3 regions of the Anaerocolumna sp. AGMB13020 genome follow, and region 1 is predicted to be linked to each of the others. Evidence: riboswitches for the same ligand, from Rfam matches in the RefSeq annotation. Region 1 holds a riboswitch; each other region holds the start of a gene.

Region 1 (6,408 bases):
CATATTCGCCCAATAACTCAATGAAGTCTTCATGGAAGTTATCTGACAATTCCTTATCCGCATCCAGTCTTCTCATACCTGTCAGCAAAATATAATGAACCTCAAGTTCCTCCATACAATCCGGGCAGGACCTGATATGCTGCATAAACGCTTCCAATTGCTCCATACTTAACTTGTTATCAATAAAGGGCATCATAAGCCTTTGGACTTCAATGCAGTTCATTTTCTACCATACCTTTCGGGTGTTGCACTCTTTTTGAATTACAAATAGATTTGTTTAATTATTTATTTTACCCTTTTTTTGATAATGTTTCAACTATACTTTCAAAAACAGCAGGACAAACACTGAAAGAAATTATAAGGGTACGTGTTTATTATGACTTAAATAAAAAGAAACAATTTTTTTATAGAAATATGTCTTGCTTTTATTTTCATATTATGGTAGAATAATCTTCGCTGATTCAAGACAACCATTTTGACATCAGTGAAGAAAATCAGCCGGTGTGTTGGAATTGGCAGACGAGACGGACTCAAAATCCGTTGTCCGTGAGGGCGTGTGGGTTCGAGTCCCACCACCGGCAGTATAAGCGAAAAAATAACATGGCAGGATTCGAACCTGACATGTTATTTTTTTTGGGGCTGTATCTAAATTAAGCAAACATTACAAAAAATGAGCTTTTTTACTGCATCTTTAAACAGCTGTTAAGCAGCTGATTTTGGCTGCTTCAATTAGCAGCTTAACATAAAGTTTGGAAATATATAATTTTTTTAACAGAGCATCAATGGGGAACTTGGATTCCATCTATGTGATTACAAAAACCCACATAGTTCAACTCTGTGGGTTTTTATATTTATCGTACTTCAGAATTTTTTTCTTTTAACAGCATTTCTAAGGTATTTCTTATTAATTCAGAATTTCCCTCATGTTCTTTCACCACTTCACTTACTTTATCATACCCCAGTATTCCTGTATAGGCTGTAGCAAATGCATAAGACTTCTCCAATAGTTCTTCACATCTGTCCTTGTTCGCCTGAAGAGTTTCTATGCAATTACATCGAAATATTTCTACTGCTTTTATCAGAAGTTCCAGACTTTCCAGCAAACTGTCAGCTATTAAAGGAAGGAAGGCATTTAATTCAAATTCTCCGTGGGCAGCAGCCATAGTGATTGCATAGTCATTTGCCATTACCTTCATAGAAATCTGCGTTACCATTTCGGGTATAACAGGATTTACTTTACCGGGCATAATGGTGCTGCCTGCCTGAAGGGCTTTTAGCCTGATTTCTCCTATCCCTCCGTATGGACCGGAATTCATAAGCCTTAAATCCCCTGATATTTTCATCAGATTTACGGCCAAAGCCTTTAAGAGTCCTGACACTTCAACAAATACGTCATTATTCTGCGTAATATCCATTGGATATTCTGCTGCTGCCAGTCCCATACCAGTTAATTCACGCAGATTTTCAATAACCAGAAAACGATACTTTCTTTCAGCATTTCCTGAAGTCCCTACAGCTGTACCACCTAGATTTATCTGTCTTAGTCGTTCTTCTACTTTATAAAGCCTCCACCTGTCTCTGGCAATCGCCTGAGCATATGCACCGAATTCTCCTCCCAGGGTAATAGGAATCGCATCCATAAGCTCTGTTCTTCCAAGCTTTTTGATTCCTTCCAGCTCTCGTTCCTTCATTTGAAGAGCCTCCTGTAGTCTGGCACATCCATCACTTAGTTCCCGTAACAAGTCAATGGAGGCAATTCGGAGTGCTGTGGGATAGACATCATTGGTAGATTGACCTCTGTTTACATCATCAAGTGGGTGTATCGTTATCAGCTCCCCTTCATCCCTCTCTCCCGCAAGCTTCTCTGCAAGATTAGCCAATACTTCATTGACATTCATATTTGTGGAGGTTCCAGCACCCCCCTGTAAAGCCTCCACTGGAAACTGATCCTGATATTCTCCCGAAAGGATTCTGTCACAGGCTTTTATGATTGCCTCATATACTCCTGGCTTCCCCATTCCTAGCTTCAGGTAACTGCTTGCTGCTGCTTTCTTAACTTTAACCAGGGCAAGAATAAGCCTGTGACTGGTTTTCTTATGCTCCAGAGCAAAGTTTCCGACGGCTTTGTTTGTTTCTGTTCCATAGAGTATATTTGCAGTTGTATTAATATCCTTCTTCTCTTGAATGTTCTCTTTCATGTTCCTCTTCTCTTGGACTCCATTATTAAATGCAGGTTTCTGCACACTATTTCAGGATCTTCATCCTATGGAACCCACCTTTATAGGGTTAAAACTAAAACTCGTCCGGTATTTCCTGAAGAATTGACGGGAATATTTCAAGACTTCGCCTTAAGATTCCCTGCATATATGCAATCAAAATTCCATAATTGGTTATGGGTATCCCTTGATCAACGCTACATTTTTGGCGATATTTCACTTCTCTTTCCGTCAACATGCAGCCACCGCAATGAACAATCAGCTGATAGGGACTCAGGTCTTCCGGAAACTGTCCTCCCGAAGTAAATTCAAACTGAAATTCTTTGCCGGTATAGTTCTTAATCCAACGCGGAAGCTTCACTGTTCCAATATCATCACATTGCCTGTGATGAGTACAGCCTTCACAGATAAGTATTGTATCTCCCTCTTTCAGCTGCTCCAAAATTGCCACTCCCTTAACGGCTTCCTGCAGTAAGCCTTTATACCTGGCAAATAAAATGGAAAAGGAGGTAAGTGGTATATCTTTTGGTGTATCAGCAGATACCTTTGCAAACACCTGGCTGTCAGTTATAACAAGACTGGGCTTTTTCCCTAAGCTCTCAAGAGTTTCCTTCAGTTCATACTCTTTTACTACAATTGCCGTTCCGTCAGCCTCCAGGATGTCCCTTATGGTCTGCTGCTGAGGAAGAATAAGCCTTCCTTTAGGAGCCGCTTTGTCTATAGGTACTACTAATATAACAAAATCCGATGGATGTATAACATCACCAACGATTCGAAGCTTACTATCTTCGGCCGGTACTATCCTGGAAATAATATTTTTCAGAGTTTCAATATTCATGCCGGTAACAGCACTTACATAAATTTCATTATCATTTTGCTCTGCCTCTGCTTTTGTAAGCAAATCAGCCTTATTATATACCAATAGGTAAGGAATCTTCTTCTCTTCAAAGAGCTTAATCAATTCAATATCAGTAGCCGACTTCCCTGCCAGTGCATCAATTATCAGGATAGCAATATCGGTCTTATTCAGTACCTGTTTTGTTCTTCTTACTCTTAATTCCCCTAAAGCTCCTTCGTCATCAATTCCAGGAGTGTCTATAATCATCACCGGACCTAATGGCAGTAACTCCATTGCTTTATAAACAGGATCTGTTGTTGTTCCTTTTACTTCTGAAACCACAGATAGCTCTTGTCCTGTAATTTTATTAACCAAGCTTGATTTACCGGCATTTCGTTTCCCAAAAAAACCTATATGCAAACGGTCTGCGGAGGGTGTTTCATTTAATCCCATACTGCCATCTCCTTCGTGTTCTTTAACATAATCATGCGAATTTATGGTATCACAATTTGCAGATCAAATCAAGAAATTGTAAGTACAAAAAATGCACTCTCCATATCGCAGTAAGCTGGCAGCCAACTGTATACAAGGTGCATAGTTTATAATATAATTCACATTATGTTTTTATTATATTTATAGCTGTATCGCAAGAACCTTCCATGCTCTGGATTGGATAGACGCATTTTAACGCGGTTACTTCTATATACCAGACTAAAATTTACAAAGAAGAGTTATATTCTGGGCACTGCATCCAAAAGCACAAATCATAAAATAATCCCCTCTTCTGATCAGCTGCTTTTCCATTGCTTCATATAGGGCAATAAATGGACTGCTCGTACCTGTATCTCCGTAAACATCACCGATATAAGGGCTGGCAGATTTGTCTATTACCATCCGTTCTCTTATGATTTCAAGCCCCTCTTTGCTGTTTTGGGAGAAACAAAACATATTTATCTTTTCTATTCTGAGAGAATTTCTTAAAAGTATTGTTGATATAGACTCTTCCAACGCTTCAACATTAATTATTTTCTTTTTGTAGATGGAAAACTCCATATCATTTCCATCTTTTATCAGAAACATATTTGAAAAACCACAGTGTGGAAATAATGGTGAATCTGTATCATCTGGACTTACTATACTTAGCGTGTCACATACACCGCTTTCTTCTTCCGTTTTTTCTAACAGAACGGCGCATGCAGCATCTCCCATATTATGGGTATCGATACTCATATAATCACAGCCAATCAGAAGAGCACGTTTTATATGAGGACTCATCGTCATGTATTTGGAAATCTGATCAAAAGCCAAGGTCATACCACAACCATTGGAATTCACATCATAACAGATGCATTCTTTCTTTCCGCCAATTACATTATGAATTTTGGCAGAAGTCGCAGGTGAAACATACTCCGGTAATTGACTGGAAAGTACAATCATATCTATGTCTGCTCCTGATAAACCTGTTTTAAGGAATAAATCCTGAATAGCGTCCAGAGATAATAGAATGGTATTGTGCCAGTTATGCTTGCTTCCCTGTTTCTTACACTTGTTCTCCGACAGAGCCGTGCTTATACTTCTGTACTCTTTTTCTGCTGTGTGCATTACACTTTTCGTTTGACTGGAAACTACCTGTCCTCGACTAACTGATATATCTGCAATTTTTATGTGTACCATAGTGTTCCTCTATCTTATATTTATTTTAAAATAACAGTAAAGGCAATATAAATTAATATAAATTTTAAACCGCTTTCAGATATAAAAACAAATAAGCTTTATTTTATTATTTGAAATTAAAACTCAATCAAGTTATATAAAAAGAAAAGCTAGCCGAAAAAATGCCATGGCTAGTCTAATCATGGTAACTCGGCTGCCATAGCTTTCGCCTTAGGCCCGTGGCTTTGCGTCTCTGCCTTTTGGCAGGTTTGCCTTTATCTTACAATATGATATTAATTTTTGACCGATAATAGGAATAATTACCTACTCTTATTATATACTAATTTGATTAATAAGCAAGCTTTTTTCGCTAATTTTGTCATTCTTAGACATATTTTGTTTGAGATAGTCTCCATTGAAACTAAAAATATGATTTTTTACAAAAAAACTCATGTGCATATCATTGGAATTGCGTCATGAGCAAGAACTTATCACTTAATGGATTATCATATCAGTTATATCTTTATAAGTCGCATAAGGTTTGATATGATAGGTACCAACCCTTATCTTTCTGGAATAATTATTTATTATTAGATACTGATTAAAAGCACCTGCATCTTCAATAACACCATTTTCTTTCAATATACGAGTTACCTTTTCAGAGGACATACCTTCTGTAATAATAATCTCTTTTGTAATATCCTCTTTCTTTTCTTCCAACGTATCAGAATCATTCTTTGAGGTTTCGTTCTCCTCAGAAGTAGTATTCTCCTCTGACGTAGTATTATCCTTTGATGTAGTATTCTTCGTACTTGTTTCCTCTGTCGTGTTATTATTATCTCCCGTTATAGCATCGGTTCCATTTTTATCGTCAGTCTTACTTCCATCAGAATTTTCCGGTGCTTCATCTACATCATTTTTTTTGTTATCGGTGACTGGAACTTCTTCCGTTTCGTCTGATTCTTCTGTACTATTTTCCTGCGGTATTTCAGTGGGGGTCGGAGTTGTCAGTAAATCATCGAAAGAATTTACCGCATTGCTCTCAACCATACCCAGTTCTTTTGCTCTTGCGATTATCTGCTCATCAGAAAGTTTATTTCTGGATGAGCCATGAAATGCTACAGACATTACAACAGCTGAAAAAAGTATGCCGACACCAATTCCTCTTACATAATATTTTAGATTCATACATTCCTCTTATCTTGTAAAATTCTTACTGCTGCTTTTCATTTTCTTTATACAGATCAACTACCAACCGGACTTCACCCTGTCCTAGCTCCAGCGCTTTCGAAATATCCACAATGGAAAAGCCCTGTGAATAAAGCTCCAGTATCTTCTGATTAGAATTACTGCTTCCCTCTGACTCTTCTGGAATGAAAGCTTGTTTTTGCTCCACTTTTACTTGAGAAACATTTTTTTTATTTTTGGGAGCATTCGATTCTTTTGCAGTTAGAGAACGAGCTGAGGTTTCTTCCATGACTTTTTTCTGCTTGTCAGCATTTCTCATTAGTGTTTTCAATTCTTCTTCTTTTTCACCAAGCATATTATACAAAAACACAACTTCTTCATGATTAAGCTTGATTTTTTCTAAAATCTGTTCTGAAAAATCATTTACGGCAATTATTTTTTCATTGGATAATTGACTGAGCTGATTCTCTGTTTTGTAAAGATATCCTTCCGTGGTCTCCTGACATATCTCCT
Region 2 (6,408 bases), 2.8 Mb from region 1:
GCCATCTGGGCACACCATGGTATGTTCTGTTCCGGTGAAGATTTCGACTTAACCTTTGGTCTTATGCATACAGTTGAGAAATCAGCAGAAATACTGGTAAAGATATTCTCCATGTCCGGTAAGCGACAGACCATAACACCTGATAATTTCAGGGATTTGGCTGAGGCTTTTAAAGTAGAACTTCCGGAAGAATTTTTATACGAGAAATAATTTATTGAGGAATAAACTGATCAAAAATAAAGTAATCAAACCGGCTCCGGCTCAAATTCAGGCTTTCCTGACTCTTAATGGTCCAGGCAAAGGCCGGAGTTCGGTAGAAATGCTTACACAAAATCAAAGAAAGCATATTCCTGTGTTTATAATTGTAGGATATAAAATCCGGCTTAGTTATAAAATTAAGCAGGAGATTTTGAAGAACAAAGTACAGTGAAAAGCTTCCTACTTCTTTATCTTTTATCAGATTACTGGCCAGCTGACCTCTTATAATGTCAGGGCGCTTACGTCTATACCAGAGCAGTACAAGAGGATTAAAAGATTCGATACAGTATTTTCCCTGGTAGTTTTCTAACATAGGAGCTGTAATATCACACACTGAGGTATCGTGTAATTCTACCTTGAATTCAACAATCAAGGGTACTTTACCCTGGACAATATCAAGCACTTCCTGCAGGGTTGGAATTCCTTCCTTGGATTGGTGAAGTTTGAGCTCCCTTAATTCTTTTAAAGTTAATTCTCTGACTTTCTTGTTAATATGGCACATTCTCTTAAGTGTAAAATCATGAAATACCACAGGTATATTATCTTTTGATAATTGTACATCCATTTCTATTCCATAATTGTTCTTGACGGCAAGCTTAAAGGCAGCCATTGAATTTTCCGGTACCTTGTCAGGGTCATTGTGCAGGCCTCTATGGGCATAATATGTTCCTTGAAACGGTGTGAAGTCTTTTCTGCGGAATAATTTTGGCATAATAGCCATTAGGTATAACAGAATCACCACTACCGGTATCAGACATAAATAAATCAACATAATTTCCTCCAGGACTAACATTTTGATAGAATTCAATAGTCTCAAATATTATAACACCCTATCAGGCAGGCTACAATCCTAACAGAAATAATTTTACAATTATTTAAAGCTGAATTATCAATAGTTATTTTTATATGGTTTTATCTAAAAAAGAATAAACCCGATTACAAATCATATATTTAAATAAGTTTAGTTAGAGGGAAAATAACTTTGGACCAAATTTGCAGGGATTGGATAATAGGGGAAGAATACAGCGATTTTATTTTTGAATATAGAAGAGATATTAATACCTTAGCTTCACTCCCTAATATCTGTTATAATATTATAAATGATACATATGCCGCCGTATATATGCCAACAACAGCAGTATCCACCAATGATTTGATGCATTCTTATGGTTACGGTATCTTTCCCAATCTATACGGCTTAATGGATGTTAGCAGTCTGGAAGCCTCCGGTGTTGTGCGGGTGAGAAATGTTCCTAATCTTGCGCTTAATGGGGAAGGCGTTCTTATTGGAATTGTCGATACCGGAATTGATTATACCCATGAAGCCTTTCGAAATGCAGATGGGACTACCAGAATCGTATCAATCTGGGATCAGACAATACAAAGCGGAGCATATCCGGATACCTATTATTACGGAACAGAATATAGCAGAGAACAGATAAATGAGGCACTGGCAAATGCTGATCCAAGGTCCATAGTACCGACAACGGATGAATTAGGACATGGTACATTTATGGCTGGGATTGCTGCCGGAACACCGAATCTTCAGAATAATTTCTCCGGGGTAGTACCGATGTCTGATCTTGTGGTAGTCAAATTAAAGCAGGCAAAGCAGAGTTCTAAAAGTTTTTTCCGTGTTCCGGCAGATGCAGTAAGTTACCAGGAAAATGATATTATGTTCGGCATACGTTATCTGGTGGAGGTAGCACGAAGACTTTCTAAACCGATAGCAATATGCATAGGACTGGGAACATCACAAGGCTCCCATGACGGAAGAGGAGCATTGCCAAGTTATGTGTCTGTATTAGCAGATCTGCCGGGGATTGTAATATCCATAGCAGCTGGAAATGAAGGGAATTCGGGTCATCATTTTAAAGGTGTCATAAATAGAGGCGGAGATCAGACGAATATGGTGGAGCTTAGGGTAGGTCCTAATGTTTCAGGATTTTCCATGCAGCTATGGGGGAATGCTCCCGGAACTTTCTCCATCGATATTTTATCCCCCACAGGAGAGTACATACCCAGAATACCCGCAAGAATTGGTGAATCCAGAGAAATCCGTTTTATATTTGAAGAAACGGTTATTTTTGTCGACTATTTTTTACTGGAAACCCAGACCGGTGATCAGCTTATACTTGTAAATTTTGACAAGCCCACTGAAGGAATCTGGCGGTTCAAGGTATATTCCAGTGGAGATTTGAATTCAGAATTCAATATATGGCTTCCGATTAGGGACTTTATCGGCACAGAAACGTATTTTACTCAGCCGGATCCCTTTATTACCATAACCTCTCCGGGAAATACAGTTATACCAATCATAGTAACTGCCTATGATCATACGAACAACAGCCTGTTTCTGCCGGCAGGGAGAGGCTTTACACGGCTGGGAGCCGTAAATCCAAGTCTTGCAGCGCCAGGAGTAAATCTGGTAGGGCCGGAGCCGGGAGGGACCTATGGAAGAAGATCTGGAACCAGCTTGGCAGCAGCCCATACAGCAGGTATAACCGCAATGTTACTTCAGTGGGGAATACAAACTGGTTATTATTCGCAGCTTGACAGTGTGGAAATCAAGAACCTTTTGATAAGAGGTGCCAGAAGAGATCCAAATAATACCTATCCTAACAGAGAGTGGGGATATGGCATTATTGACATCTATAATACGTTTATAAGCCTTAGAGGAGAACCAGGATAGAGGAAGTGCAGAGGGTTAATCGTCTGCCTTCCTTTTTTTCCAATTGTTGAATATATCAAAGACCTCAGGATAATCCCTTTTAAGGGAAACCGGTTTAAAGGAATTATTCAGAAAACAGTGTTCTGTTTCGCCTGTAGAATATGTAATCTTGTCCTCCTCATCTGTAATGGTATAGGTAATTGACATTTTAATACCATTAAAAGAGCTTATGACAGAATGTATAAGAATACTGTTGTTAAAACGTACAGGCTGTTTATAAATACAGGATATGTTTAAAACCGGAATCATAATACCTAATTGCTCAAGGGAAGCATAACTTAATCCCATCTGCTCCATAAAGTCAATGCGTGCTTCTTCAAACCAGCGTAGATAATTCGAATGGTGAATGATACCCATCTGGTCGGTTTCATAATATTGGGCTTTTCTTGCATAAGGTCTCATAAGCTTGATAATATCCTTTCTTTTCATTTCTCTGTAAATCGTAACACAGTTGATATATAATAACAAGTCATGTCTTTTTAATCGCTTAACGACCCAGGAATAATAGTAGAAGTGGTATATTTAGATAAAGATAAATTGGAATTACAAATATTTGGTAATAATAGAATAGTGTTTACATTTCAGCAAAAATGTGATAAAATCTATAACAGTAAAAAAAGTGATAACGGCAAAACGTTGGTTTCAACGACAAAGGCAAACCTGTTGAAAAGCAGGGACGCAAAACTATAGGGTCTTCCTGAGTAAACCTATTCAGATGGCAGCCAGTTCCCGAAGGAGATCTTTTTTTATGCAAATTTGTGTTAACTAACATTGATGAGGGTGAGTAGTTAAACGATACAGGATAATGCTTATGGGGAGTGAGCATATTTAGAGATTATGCCGGTGGATTATTGAGCTGTCATAATCTCTTATCCTGTATAAGCAATAATTTACAGAAAACGGGGCATAATATAGCAGGTATTGCAGGCATAAAATGCATTCCGCATAAACAATTTGAATAATTAAAAAAAATAAAAAAATTTTAAAAAAGTACTTGCCTTTTGTTATTTAATGAGTTATAATATCATTCGTGGCTGACACAGTGGTTGTCAGAAAAAACACAAAAAAGAATATTGGGCTATCGCCAAACGGTAAGGCACTGGACTCTGACTCCAGCATCTCAAGGTTCGAATCCTTGTAGCCCAGCTCTTAGAAATGAGTATCCTTGATACTCATTTTTTTTATGTATGAATTTAACGGAAAATCCTGGTCGACCTTACTAGGGTGTGTCTGAAAACTCATTGCACCATTCTGAATGCCCCACTTTGCGGTATTCTGCGTTGCAATTTTGGGAACGTAGCACCACTACGCACCCAAAATCACGCCTTGTCTCCCACAAAGTGGAACATACAGCCCGGCACAAGCAGTTTTCAGACACACCCTAGGTGGAAATACGGTAAACGAAAGAAACAAAGCATTATTTGTTTTTGGTATGGCAATGCATTCTGTTATGGATTTATAAAAGAAGCCGTAGTTGGACATATCCGATAGTCAGCGGATATGCCATTCTACGGCTTTTATAGTTGGAATGAAAAATAGCTGAAACCATGTATTGTCAGCTGGCCTGAGCTGTCTGAAAAAATACTTTATCCAGCCTGGTCTTCACCCAGGCTATTACAGGTCCAAGTAAAAAGGCTATTGCAACAGTGATAAATCCGATAGTAGTGCCCATTAAGAAACCAATGATACAAGCCGTTAGGTCCCAAGCCATACGGATTACACGAAAAGGAATCCGCCTAAAGCGTGAGGCCAATATAAATACAGTTGCATCATAAGGAGCAGAACCCAGATCCACAGCCATATAGACAGCCGCTGAAAGGATAAAGAGTATCAGTGCCGGAAGCAGAACCGCTATACGAATAAGCAGACTTTGGAATGCACCTGCCGGAAGAATCTGATTGAACAGCCAGGTGAAAAAGTCAGCGCAGTATCCTACTAAAAGCATATTGGCTAAAGTCCCCCAGCCTATTTGTGTACGGTCATATAAGATTACAATAATAAATAAAAGGGAATTAAAGATAACCTGCCAGCTTCCAAAGGATAAGGACAGTTTATTAGAGATACCAAGGTTCATGCTGGAGCAGGGGTCTGTACCGAAGTTCAGACGGATGAGAAAGGATAGTGAAAATCCCATTATGATAACGGCAGCCAGTACGGCAAGTATTCTTTTTTTGTCTTTTAAGTCAAATTTCATCTGTGTCTTCATAAGTTCCTCCAAGTGTCGTAAATACCTATTTAGCATCTTACAAAGAAATGTTCTGTTTGTCTATTTAAAAATAATTAATATTCTATCTATATTCAATATGGTAATTGCTGTAGTGTCATTTGCCACAGGTTAAAACAGGTATTTACAGACTTTTTCCTGAATTGGACAGTGCAAAAAAAATGTAAAAGCACCAGGATCTGGACAAGGGGAGATTCTAGGCATTTTACTGACAAATTCAAAGATTAATGATATAATAGAAGGCAGTGTTGTAATCAGCAAATTGAACATAAAGACTCAACTTATAAATCAAAAGCTTATAAGAAAGGGACAGGTAATTGGAAGTAATGAACAAATCAGACTTACGCAGGAATCTCTATATGTTAAAGGGGCCTCTGGCAACTCAGGGATATGACTGGTGGTGGCATAATTTTACCGGTTACAGCAGGAAAACAGGGGAGGAAAAGACCTTCTTTATTGAATATTATGTCTGTAACCCGGCACTGAGCAGAAATACGCCTATATTAGGACAGCTGCCAAGGAACAGGGCTGTTAACAGAAGACCCTCCTATGCGTTGATAAAAGCAGGCGTTTGGGGAACAGGTGCAAAGCAGATTCATAATTTCTATCCAATTTCTGAATTTACCTCTTCTGAAACGTTCCTGAATATAAGAATCGGTAATTGTCTTCTAACCGAAACCAGAATGGATGGCAAATGCAAGGTTACCGAAGAAGAAGCAAAAGCCCATCCCGAATATATGTGTGATGCCGGAACCATGGAATGGGATCTGTCCATAAATAAAAAGATATCTTATCATGTAGGCTATGGGGCCTCCAGAATCTCTAGAGAGCTGAATGCCTTTGAGATGTTCTGGCATGCGGAAGGAATCAAAACAGAATATAGCGGTGAAGTTATCTTAGATGGTGAAATCTACGATGTAATACCGGAGAGATCCTTTGGTTATGCAGATAAGAACTGGGGACAGGACTTTACATCACCCTGGTTATGGATTAGCAGCTGCGATCTAAAGAGCCGAATATCCGGCAGGACACTTACGAATTCTGCCGTGGAATTTGGTGGAGGAAGACCTAAGGTATTTGGAATTCCCATGGAAAGAAAACTTCTTGGTGGCTTCTATTATGAAGGAAAAATGTATGACTATAATTTCTCAAGGTTCTGGACAGGAGCTAAGACCGTTTACAAATTTGAGGAAGG
Region 3 (6,408 bases), 2.7 Mb from region 1:
CAGAAATAAAGCCAGGTCAGATTGTTACTCAGCACCAGTCCGAACATAGCGGAGAGAAATAAAAACAGGATGGACAGGAAAAAGGATTTTCTCTCTGCATATTCCTTATGGTGATGGTGGTAATCCTTCATATAGCCCACTGCATAGATACAGATCAGGCTGCCAATGATACCAATAATAAGTACCATGATACCTGACAGCTTATCATATACAATCTGATTCACTATCTGGATATGATGTCCTGCGGATAATTCAAACCACAGGATCAAAGGTGTCTGTATCGCCGCAAATACAGTCACTAAGTACTTTTTGTCCCTGATGCTCTTCACAAGAACATAACCTGCGATTATAATCTCAAGACACATTATCAGGTATGAAATTCCCTCTTCTTGATGATAAGAATAAGTAATACCGTCTCCGAAATATCTCACGGTTACCAGAACGGTTAGAAGGGCGATACTTGCAGCCCCTAAAGTTACAATAGCATTTCTTATTTTATCCTGTCTTATAACAAAGGAGAGGATTGCTATTGCCAATGGAAATAAAATGAGTGTAGTAATTAAGTTCATATTCGTCACCTTGCCGTCAATTGATATAAAGCCGGTAATAATAAAAAGAAGTCTTCAGACTGCAAGTCGTCATTTGGCTGCTATCTGCATAGGCTGATTTTATAATATCTGCTTATTTTCCAATCACTTTTTACGTGATTCTGTCTAATTATACACCCGTTTTATAAACAACGCAAAACTATTATTTGTTTTTTGCCTAAAAATTTAATATTTTTAATGAATTTTTTAGTGTATTTGTTTATATTTTAACAATCAACTTCGACAAAATTTCCTACCAATACTTTTTTTATGACGTATTTCTATGAAAGTAATTCGTTTAATATGGAAAATGCTTCTATCATCAGGAATGTAATATTTTGTGAAATTAATAAATATTTAACAATCTTTTCCAAGTAAAATCCATGTAATTTTCTGCTCCTGAAGCAAAAAAGCATCCGCTCATATTAATGAGAGCTGATGCTTTAAATGACATGATATTATTTTTCTTCTATATTTATGGTTATGACAGAGGAGATTTCCTTGAGGAGCGGCAATTCCCACTGTACCAGATATACTTCTTGCTGTACCCCTTCATGGTCACTGTGCAGTACAGCTTTGACTTCGATTCTTACATCCTTATCCTCTACTGTAATCCTGCAGTTGGAAGAGCCTTTCTTTAATAAGATATTGTTTTTCTCTATTTCCGGTTTAATACCAGTTATCAGGTTTTCCCTGATTGAAGTAGTACTCTCAGTACATTGAAAATCATCTCTCAGCCACACTGAACCATCCTCTGGATTAAAAGTCACCGATCTTTTGATACTTTTTATATTATTCTCTTCATAAGCCTTTTCCAGATTAATTACAGTTTCAAACGCCTTATCTGTATAAAAGTAAGTGCAGGCATGTTCTCTGCCGCTTAACTGCCCTTTGCCATTTATAATTGGAATACTGTGACCTAAGGAACTGTTACACAGAATGTCATATCTGCCGTTTCCAAAATAATCCTTGGTATATTCTCCAGCTCCCAGCTCCGCCAGGAACATATCTTTCTTATAGACGTAGAGGAAGCTTCCTATATCATTATGATTATGGGGTTCATCATTATGCCCCCCCTTAATAGCAAGGCCTGCTTTATTCTTACTGCGCATGACATTCCACTGGGCATCCTTTAGTGTATCCTGCGCATTCAGGTGCAGGTTCCGTTCTATTATCGCACCTGCCTTAAGGGCTTCGATATACTCTTTTGTCCAAATGTAGTCTCTGTAAATAGCTGCCCACCTGAAGCAGGGGTCTGTGTCATAATCCCCGGCAAGTAAAATTGGCGGGAGGTTAACCGTTTCATATTGCAGCGCAAGCTGCAAGGTAAGTCCCATTTTATATTTGGTATGACTGTCGCTATCGGAGAAATTAACGGAAAGTCCTTCCTCAAAGTAACATTTCTGCTGAAACTCAGCTATACGTCTGACCTTATCATTCTTGAACAGGTTAAGCCTTCCCTTGCTATATTCCGCTAATTGCCCTGCAAAGGTTGTAAAGTAGGTCATTCCATATGTGAAATAACCGATCCCTTCCATACAGGTGCCGTCCTCCGGAAAACCTTTCAGGTAATACGCAAGGGAATCTGTAATACGTGCTATTACAGGTTCTAATTCTTCCGGCTTATTTTTAAGCATATAAAAGGAGGCGCTGCCCAGCGAACCACTGCAGACAGCACACCAGTTATGGGTCGCATGCTCCCAGCTGCTATAAGGTGCAGTACTACGATAGAAAGGTGTTAACACTCTGGTTAAAACATTATCTCTCACACTTTCATAAACTGCTATGTTTATTTCATCCTTTAACAGGTATATGATCTCTGACAAGGCTTGCGCAGTTTCTGCCGCAAATAAATCGATGGTCTTTCTCCATACAGGATTATTGATTCTGTCCACGTGAGGCGGTAGCGCCCAGCATTCCTCCAGGCAGATATCAAGCATAATCTCTTCCAGCTTCCTGATATCCTTTACTCTTCTTTTGATTACAGCAAGCATACCAAATACTGCAAGATATTTTCTGCGTTCAAAATATACTGCTTCAAATTCCAGACGATTGCCCGTTCTTTCATATAAGGAATATAGCTCCTCTGAAATCCAGGGCATTTCTTTTTCTCTTAGCTCTTCCCCTGACAGCTCAAGCTTGTCTATGTATGCTTCTAAGAATTGCTCCAACTCTGTAACCATTTGTGCCTCTCCCCCAAGTTCTCTTTGCACAAACGATGTAATTTCTCGTGCTTTATGGGAACCCGTTTTCTTCACGTCAATATTATTTTTATAACGTTTCCTCTTCTGTATTGGACTTATGATCCTTGAAGATTTCTGGATAGTTTTCTGCTATCGTGCTTTCCAGATCTTCCAGTACTTTAAACTGTTTTGTTATTTTATAAAGACAGATTGTCTGATCGTAAAATTCTTTTGCTTTGTCATACTGCCCTAACTTATATAAAAGTTTAAATTTCATAAACATTAGACCTGGTAGAAACCGCATATAGTTTTCTTGAATAGAATAATCTATTCCTTTTTCTATAAATTTTTCTGCATTTATAAAATCTCCATTATTTAATGAAATATAACTAAGATTGTTTAATATACTCTGATAAAATTTCTTAGCAAACTGGGATGCCTGATACATAGGGTATGGTGCTGGTAATATATTAGTTTCCAAAACATATAATAAGTCTAACAATATTTTATTGGCAATATCTTCTCTTTTTAGAGACATATAATTAGTACTCATACAGTTGATAATCGAAAGCCCAACATTTGAATAGGTATATTTTTTTATGGAATCTAATGTAAAAGATGGATCTTCAACCATAATTGCTTTAAGACAATAATTTAATGAGGTCGTATAATTCTTTTCAGAAGTGGCGTAGATTGCCTTGCCATACAATATATGTTGTAGGTTCGCACCTTTTCCAAAATCTTTATGCTTCTCATACTTTTCTACTAGACTTTTAATTAATTCAATGTCTCCTAAAGCCATTGCACTATTTATAGCCTGAATTCCTTCATATCCAATAACTGTATTTGTTGAGAAATGCATTTTAAAGTATTCATTAAGATCCATGTTAAACTTAATGGATAACTGATTTAATAAATAAAGCGAAGGTTCGAACTCTCCCTTCTCAATACGGTATATCTGCTTCGGTGTACAGATGCCTTTTGCCAGTTGTTCTCTAGTCAGGTTTCGTGCTTCCCTTAATTCTCTCAGGAATATGCCAAAATGCTCATAGCTCATATATTAATCCGCCTTTTTTGATGGACATAAGTGTCCATTTATATGCCCAAAACACAATGGTATAATTTACCCAAAGAATAAATTATTTTCATCTGGGGGTAAATTTATGAAATTATTTTCAAAATTACGTTACTTTGCTGCAGTTTTACTTGTTCTAATATCAGTATCTGGTTTAGTCACACCATCCAGAGGTTCAGGTGTAATAACAACTTTAGCCGAACCCGGAAATATTTATGTGATTGAAACTAATTAATTTTTCTGTTCAAATTATAGCATAATTTTACAAAGTTATCAAACCTTTTGACACTTACTCTAAAAATATACTTTTATAAATCAGAATGTATTATTACAGTAAATACATAGATAATTAGAACCTACTGAAAGAATAATAAACTTAATATCACCATTTATTTCCCGAAAGAAAGGCATAACTGTCTAAAGGCAGTGACGCAAAGCTATAGGGCCTAAACCTGACAGGTATGGCAGCCAGTTGCAATTATTTCCTACGAAATAAAATCAAAAATGTACAAAGAGGCTGATCTACTATGTGATTTGAAAAGCGAGGGATTTTAATGAACAAAAGAGGCAGCAATATCAACATGTTATCTGCAGATACCAATTTTGAAGAAATGTGTGAACGGTATGATGTAATCGCTGAGCAGACGAACTTAGTCATTTTTGACATCAATTTCGAGGAAGATACATTCTATGTATCTGAAAATTTTATGGAGTTAACAGGGATATCCTTATACAACCAGAAGAATTCCTTTAAGCATCTTCTGGGATTAAAGTACATACATCCCAGTGATTTATTGAGATTCAAAGAATTTATAAGAACAGCAAACCCCGACCAGGCTTCCACCTCTATTACATTCCGCAGAAGAACTGAGAACAATGAACTGATGTGGGTGCGTTGTAAGCGTAAATGCTACTTTAACGCAGATGGCCGGTTAACAAGAGTCCTTGGCACTGCCCAGGAAGTCAGTAAAGAAATGGTTGCCTATACAGTAAACGGAAACGATCTTTTAATGGGTGTCAATATTCCTACTTTTAGTCGGTTTGAATATAAAACCAGACGTATAAGAAGAACTAACCCTGACAAAAAATTTGCCGTTATTGTATTTGATATTAAACGTTTTAGCGTTATTAATGACTTATATGGTAACAAAGAGGGAGACGGAGTATTAAAATATATCGGCACTGTCCTATCCTCCAATACATCCAGCTGTTATGCTTATTGCCGGCTGTATTCGGATAATTTCGCAGTATTTACAGAGTATAGAAATGAATCCGAAATTTATGATTTTGCTTTATTTCTAAAAAAACAGATGAAAGAGTATCCTCTAAAAATGGAAATCTCCTTTTCTATCGGTGTCTGTCTTGTTGAGAGCAAAGACCTTTCCATGAATGTATTGTGCGAACGTGCTACTCTCACGAAAAAGACGATCAAAAATGATGTTATGAAGACTCTTGCTTTTTATGAGGATTCTTTACGAAAACGGACTCTTGAAGACAGTGATATTGAGAATGAAATGATTTCCGCATTATCTAACAATCATTTTGAAATGTATCTGCAGCCTAAAATGTCCATCCCTACCACGGAGGTAGTGGGAGCTGAAGCTTTAGCACGTTGGAATCACCCGGAAAAAGGTATCATTCCTCCGGAAAGGTTTATACAGCTTTTTGAGAAGAACGGATTTATAATCTCACTGGACTATTTTATTTGGGAAAAAGCTTTTCAAACGATTGCAAAATGGGTGAAAGAAGAATATCCTGTTATACCAATATCGATTAATGTATCCCGTATCCATTTCAGCAATTCCGACTTTGTAGACAAGCTCATGTATATATCTGAGAAATATCAGGTACCTCCTACCTACATAGAGCTTGAAATAACAGAATCAGCATTCTTTAACTACAAAACGGATTTGCAAAGTAAACTGTATACGCTAAAAGAGAAAGGATTCCGACTTTCTCTGGATGATTTCGGTACCGGATATTCAACTTTGAATTTTCTGAAAGACATTCCATTAGATATTCTTAAGATGGATAAGGCATTTCTTGACGGGACTGGGGAGAACCGTAAGGAAGAAACCGTTCTGGAATATACCATAGCACTTGCCAGAAGCCTTGGTATAGAAGTGGTTGCAGAGGGGGTTGAAAATTTCAGCCAGGCAGAATTTTTATATCGTTCCGGTTGTGAAATCGCGCAAGGATATTTCTATTCGCCGCCACTTCCGGTTGCTTCCTTTGAAAGATATGCCGGATTAACCAAATGAGAAACAAATAAAACCTGCTAATAAATAGAGACTGTATTAACAAAATCTGCTGGTATACCGATAATGATAATACAGTCCCTACTTAATACCTTAACACTTTCACTATCTGTTAGATGACCTTTCTGTTTCTCTATTTCAATAACATCTAGGTCATTCTATTCTTATTATAAGCTATAGTACTTATCTGGTGTCTTAACTTACCACAACATTCCTATCATCTAAAAATCTTAATATTTCTGGATATTCTTCTCTTGCATACTCATCAATTTCTATACATGTATTCATTTGCTTAACAAGTTTAA

Evidence for each region. A riboswitch is a leader RNA that binds a small molecule or an ion and turns the genes downstream of it on or off. The one in region 1 is predicted to bind cyclic di-GMP.
Region 2: linked by a shared signal. The riboswitch ahead of R2R35_RS24695 (DUF6783 domain-containing protein) and the one ahead of R2R35_RS22675 (3-oxoacyl-[acyl-carrier-protein] synthase III C-terminal domain-containing protein) in region 1 are both predicted to bind cyclic di-GMP.
Region 3: linked by a shared signal. The riboswitch ahead of R2R35_RS09185 (bifunctional diguanylate cyclase/phosphodiesterase) and the one ahead of R2R35_RS22675 (3-oxoacyl-[acyl-carrier-protein] synthase III C-terminal domain-containing protein) in region 1 are both predicted to bind cyclic di-GMP.

Annotation. Positions count from the first base shown of each region.
Region 1 covers NZ_CP136910.1:5,390,762-5,397,169, reverse strand. Annotated here, with positions in the region: gene R2R35_RS22695 (anti-sigma factor family protein) at 1-223, opposite strand, end outside; tRNA gene R2R35_RS22690 (tRNA-Leu) at 498-581, shown strand; gene R2R35_RS22685 (aspartate ammonia-lyase) at 852-2,198, opposite strand; gene hydF ([FeFe] hydrogenase H-cluster maturation GTPase HydF) at 2,293-3,507, opposite strand; gene R2R35_RS22675 (3-oxoacyl-[acyl-carrier-protein] synthase III C-terminal domain-containing protein) at 3,766-4,728, opposite strand; cyclic di-GMP riboswitch class I at 4,909-4,991, opposite strand; gene R2R35_RS22670 (hypothetical protein) at 5,203-5,895, opposite strand; gene R2R35_RS22665 (DUF6115 domain-containing protein) at 5,921-6,408, opposite strand, start outside.
Region 2 covers NZ_CP136910.1:2,339,715-2,346,122, reverse strand. Annotated here, with positions in the region: gene rhaD (rhamnulose-1-phosphate aldolase) at 1-210, shown strand, start outside; gene R2R35_RS09315 (glycerophosphodiester phosphodiesterase family protein) at 212-1,030, opposite strand; gene R2R35_RS09310 (S8 family peptidase) at 1,241-2,950, shown strand; gene R2R35_RS09305 (acyl-CoA thioesterase) at 2,966-3,418, opposite strand; cyclic di-GMP riboswitch class I at 3,633-3,723, shown strand; tRNA gene R2R35_RS09300 (tRNA-Gln) at 4,064-4,135, shown strand; gene R2R35_RS24695 (DUF6783 domain-containing protein) at 4,214-4,480, shown strand; gene R2R35_RS09295 (YczE/YyaS/YitT family protein) at 4,545-5,195, opposite strand; gene R2R35_RS09290 (tocopherol cyclase family protein) at 5,540-6,408, shown strand, end outside.
Region 3 covers NZ_CP136910.1:2,308,616-2,315,023, forward strand. Annotated here, with positions in the region: gene R2R35_RS09165 (NADH-quinone oxidoreductase subunit 5 family protein) at 1-569, opposite strand, end outside; gene R2R35_RS09170 (heparinase II/III family protein) at 1,046-2,770, opposite strand; gene R2R35_RS09175 (helix-turn-helix domain-containing protein) at 2,859-3,827, opposite strand; gene R2R35_RS09180 (hypothetical protein) at 3,934-4,080, shown strand; cyclic di-GMP riboswitch class I at 4,242-4,325, shown strand; gene R2R35_RS09185 (bifunctional diguanylate cyclase/phosphodiesterase) at 4,400-6,106, shown strand; gene R2R35_RS09190 (helix-turn-helix transcriptional regulator) at 6,299-6,408, opposite strand, start outside.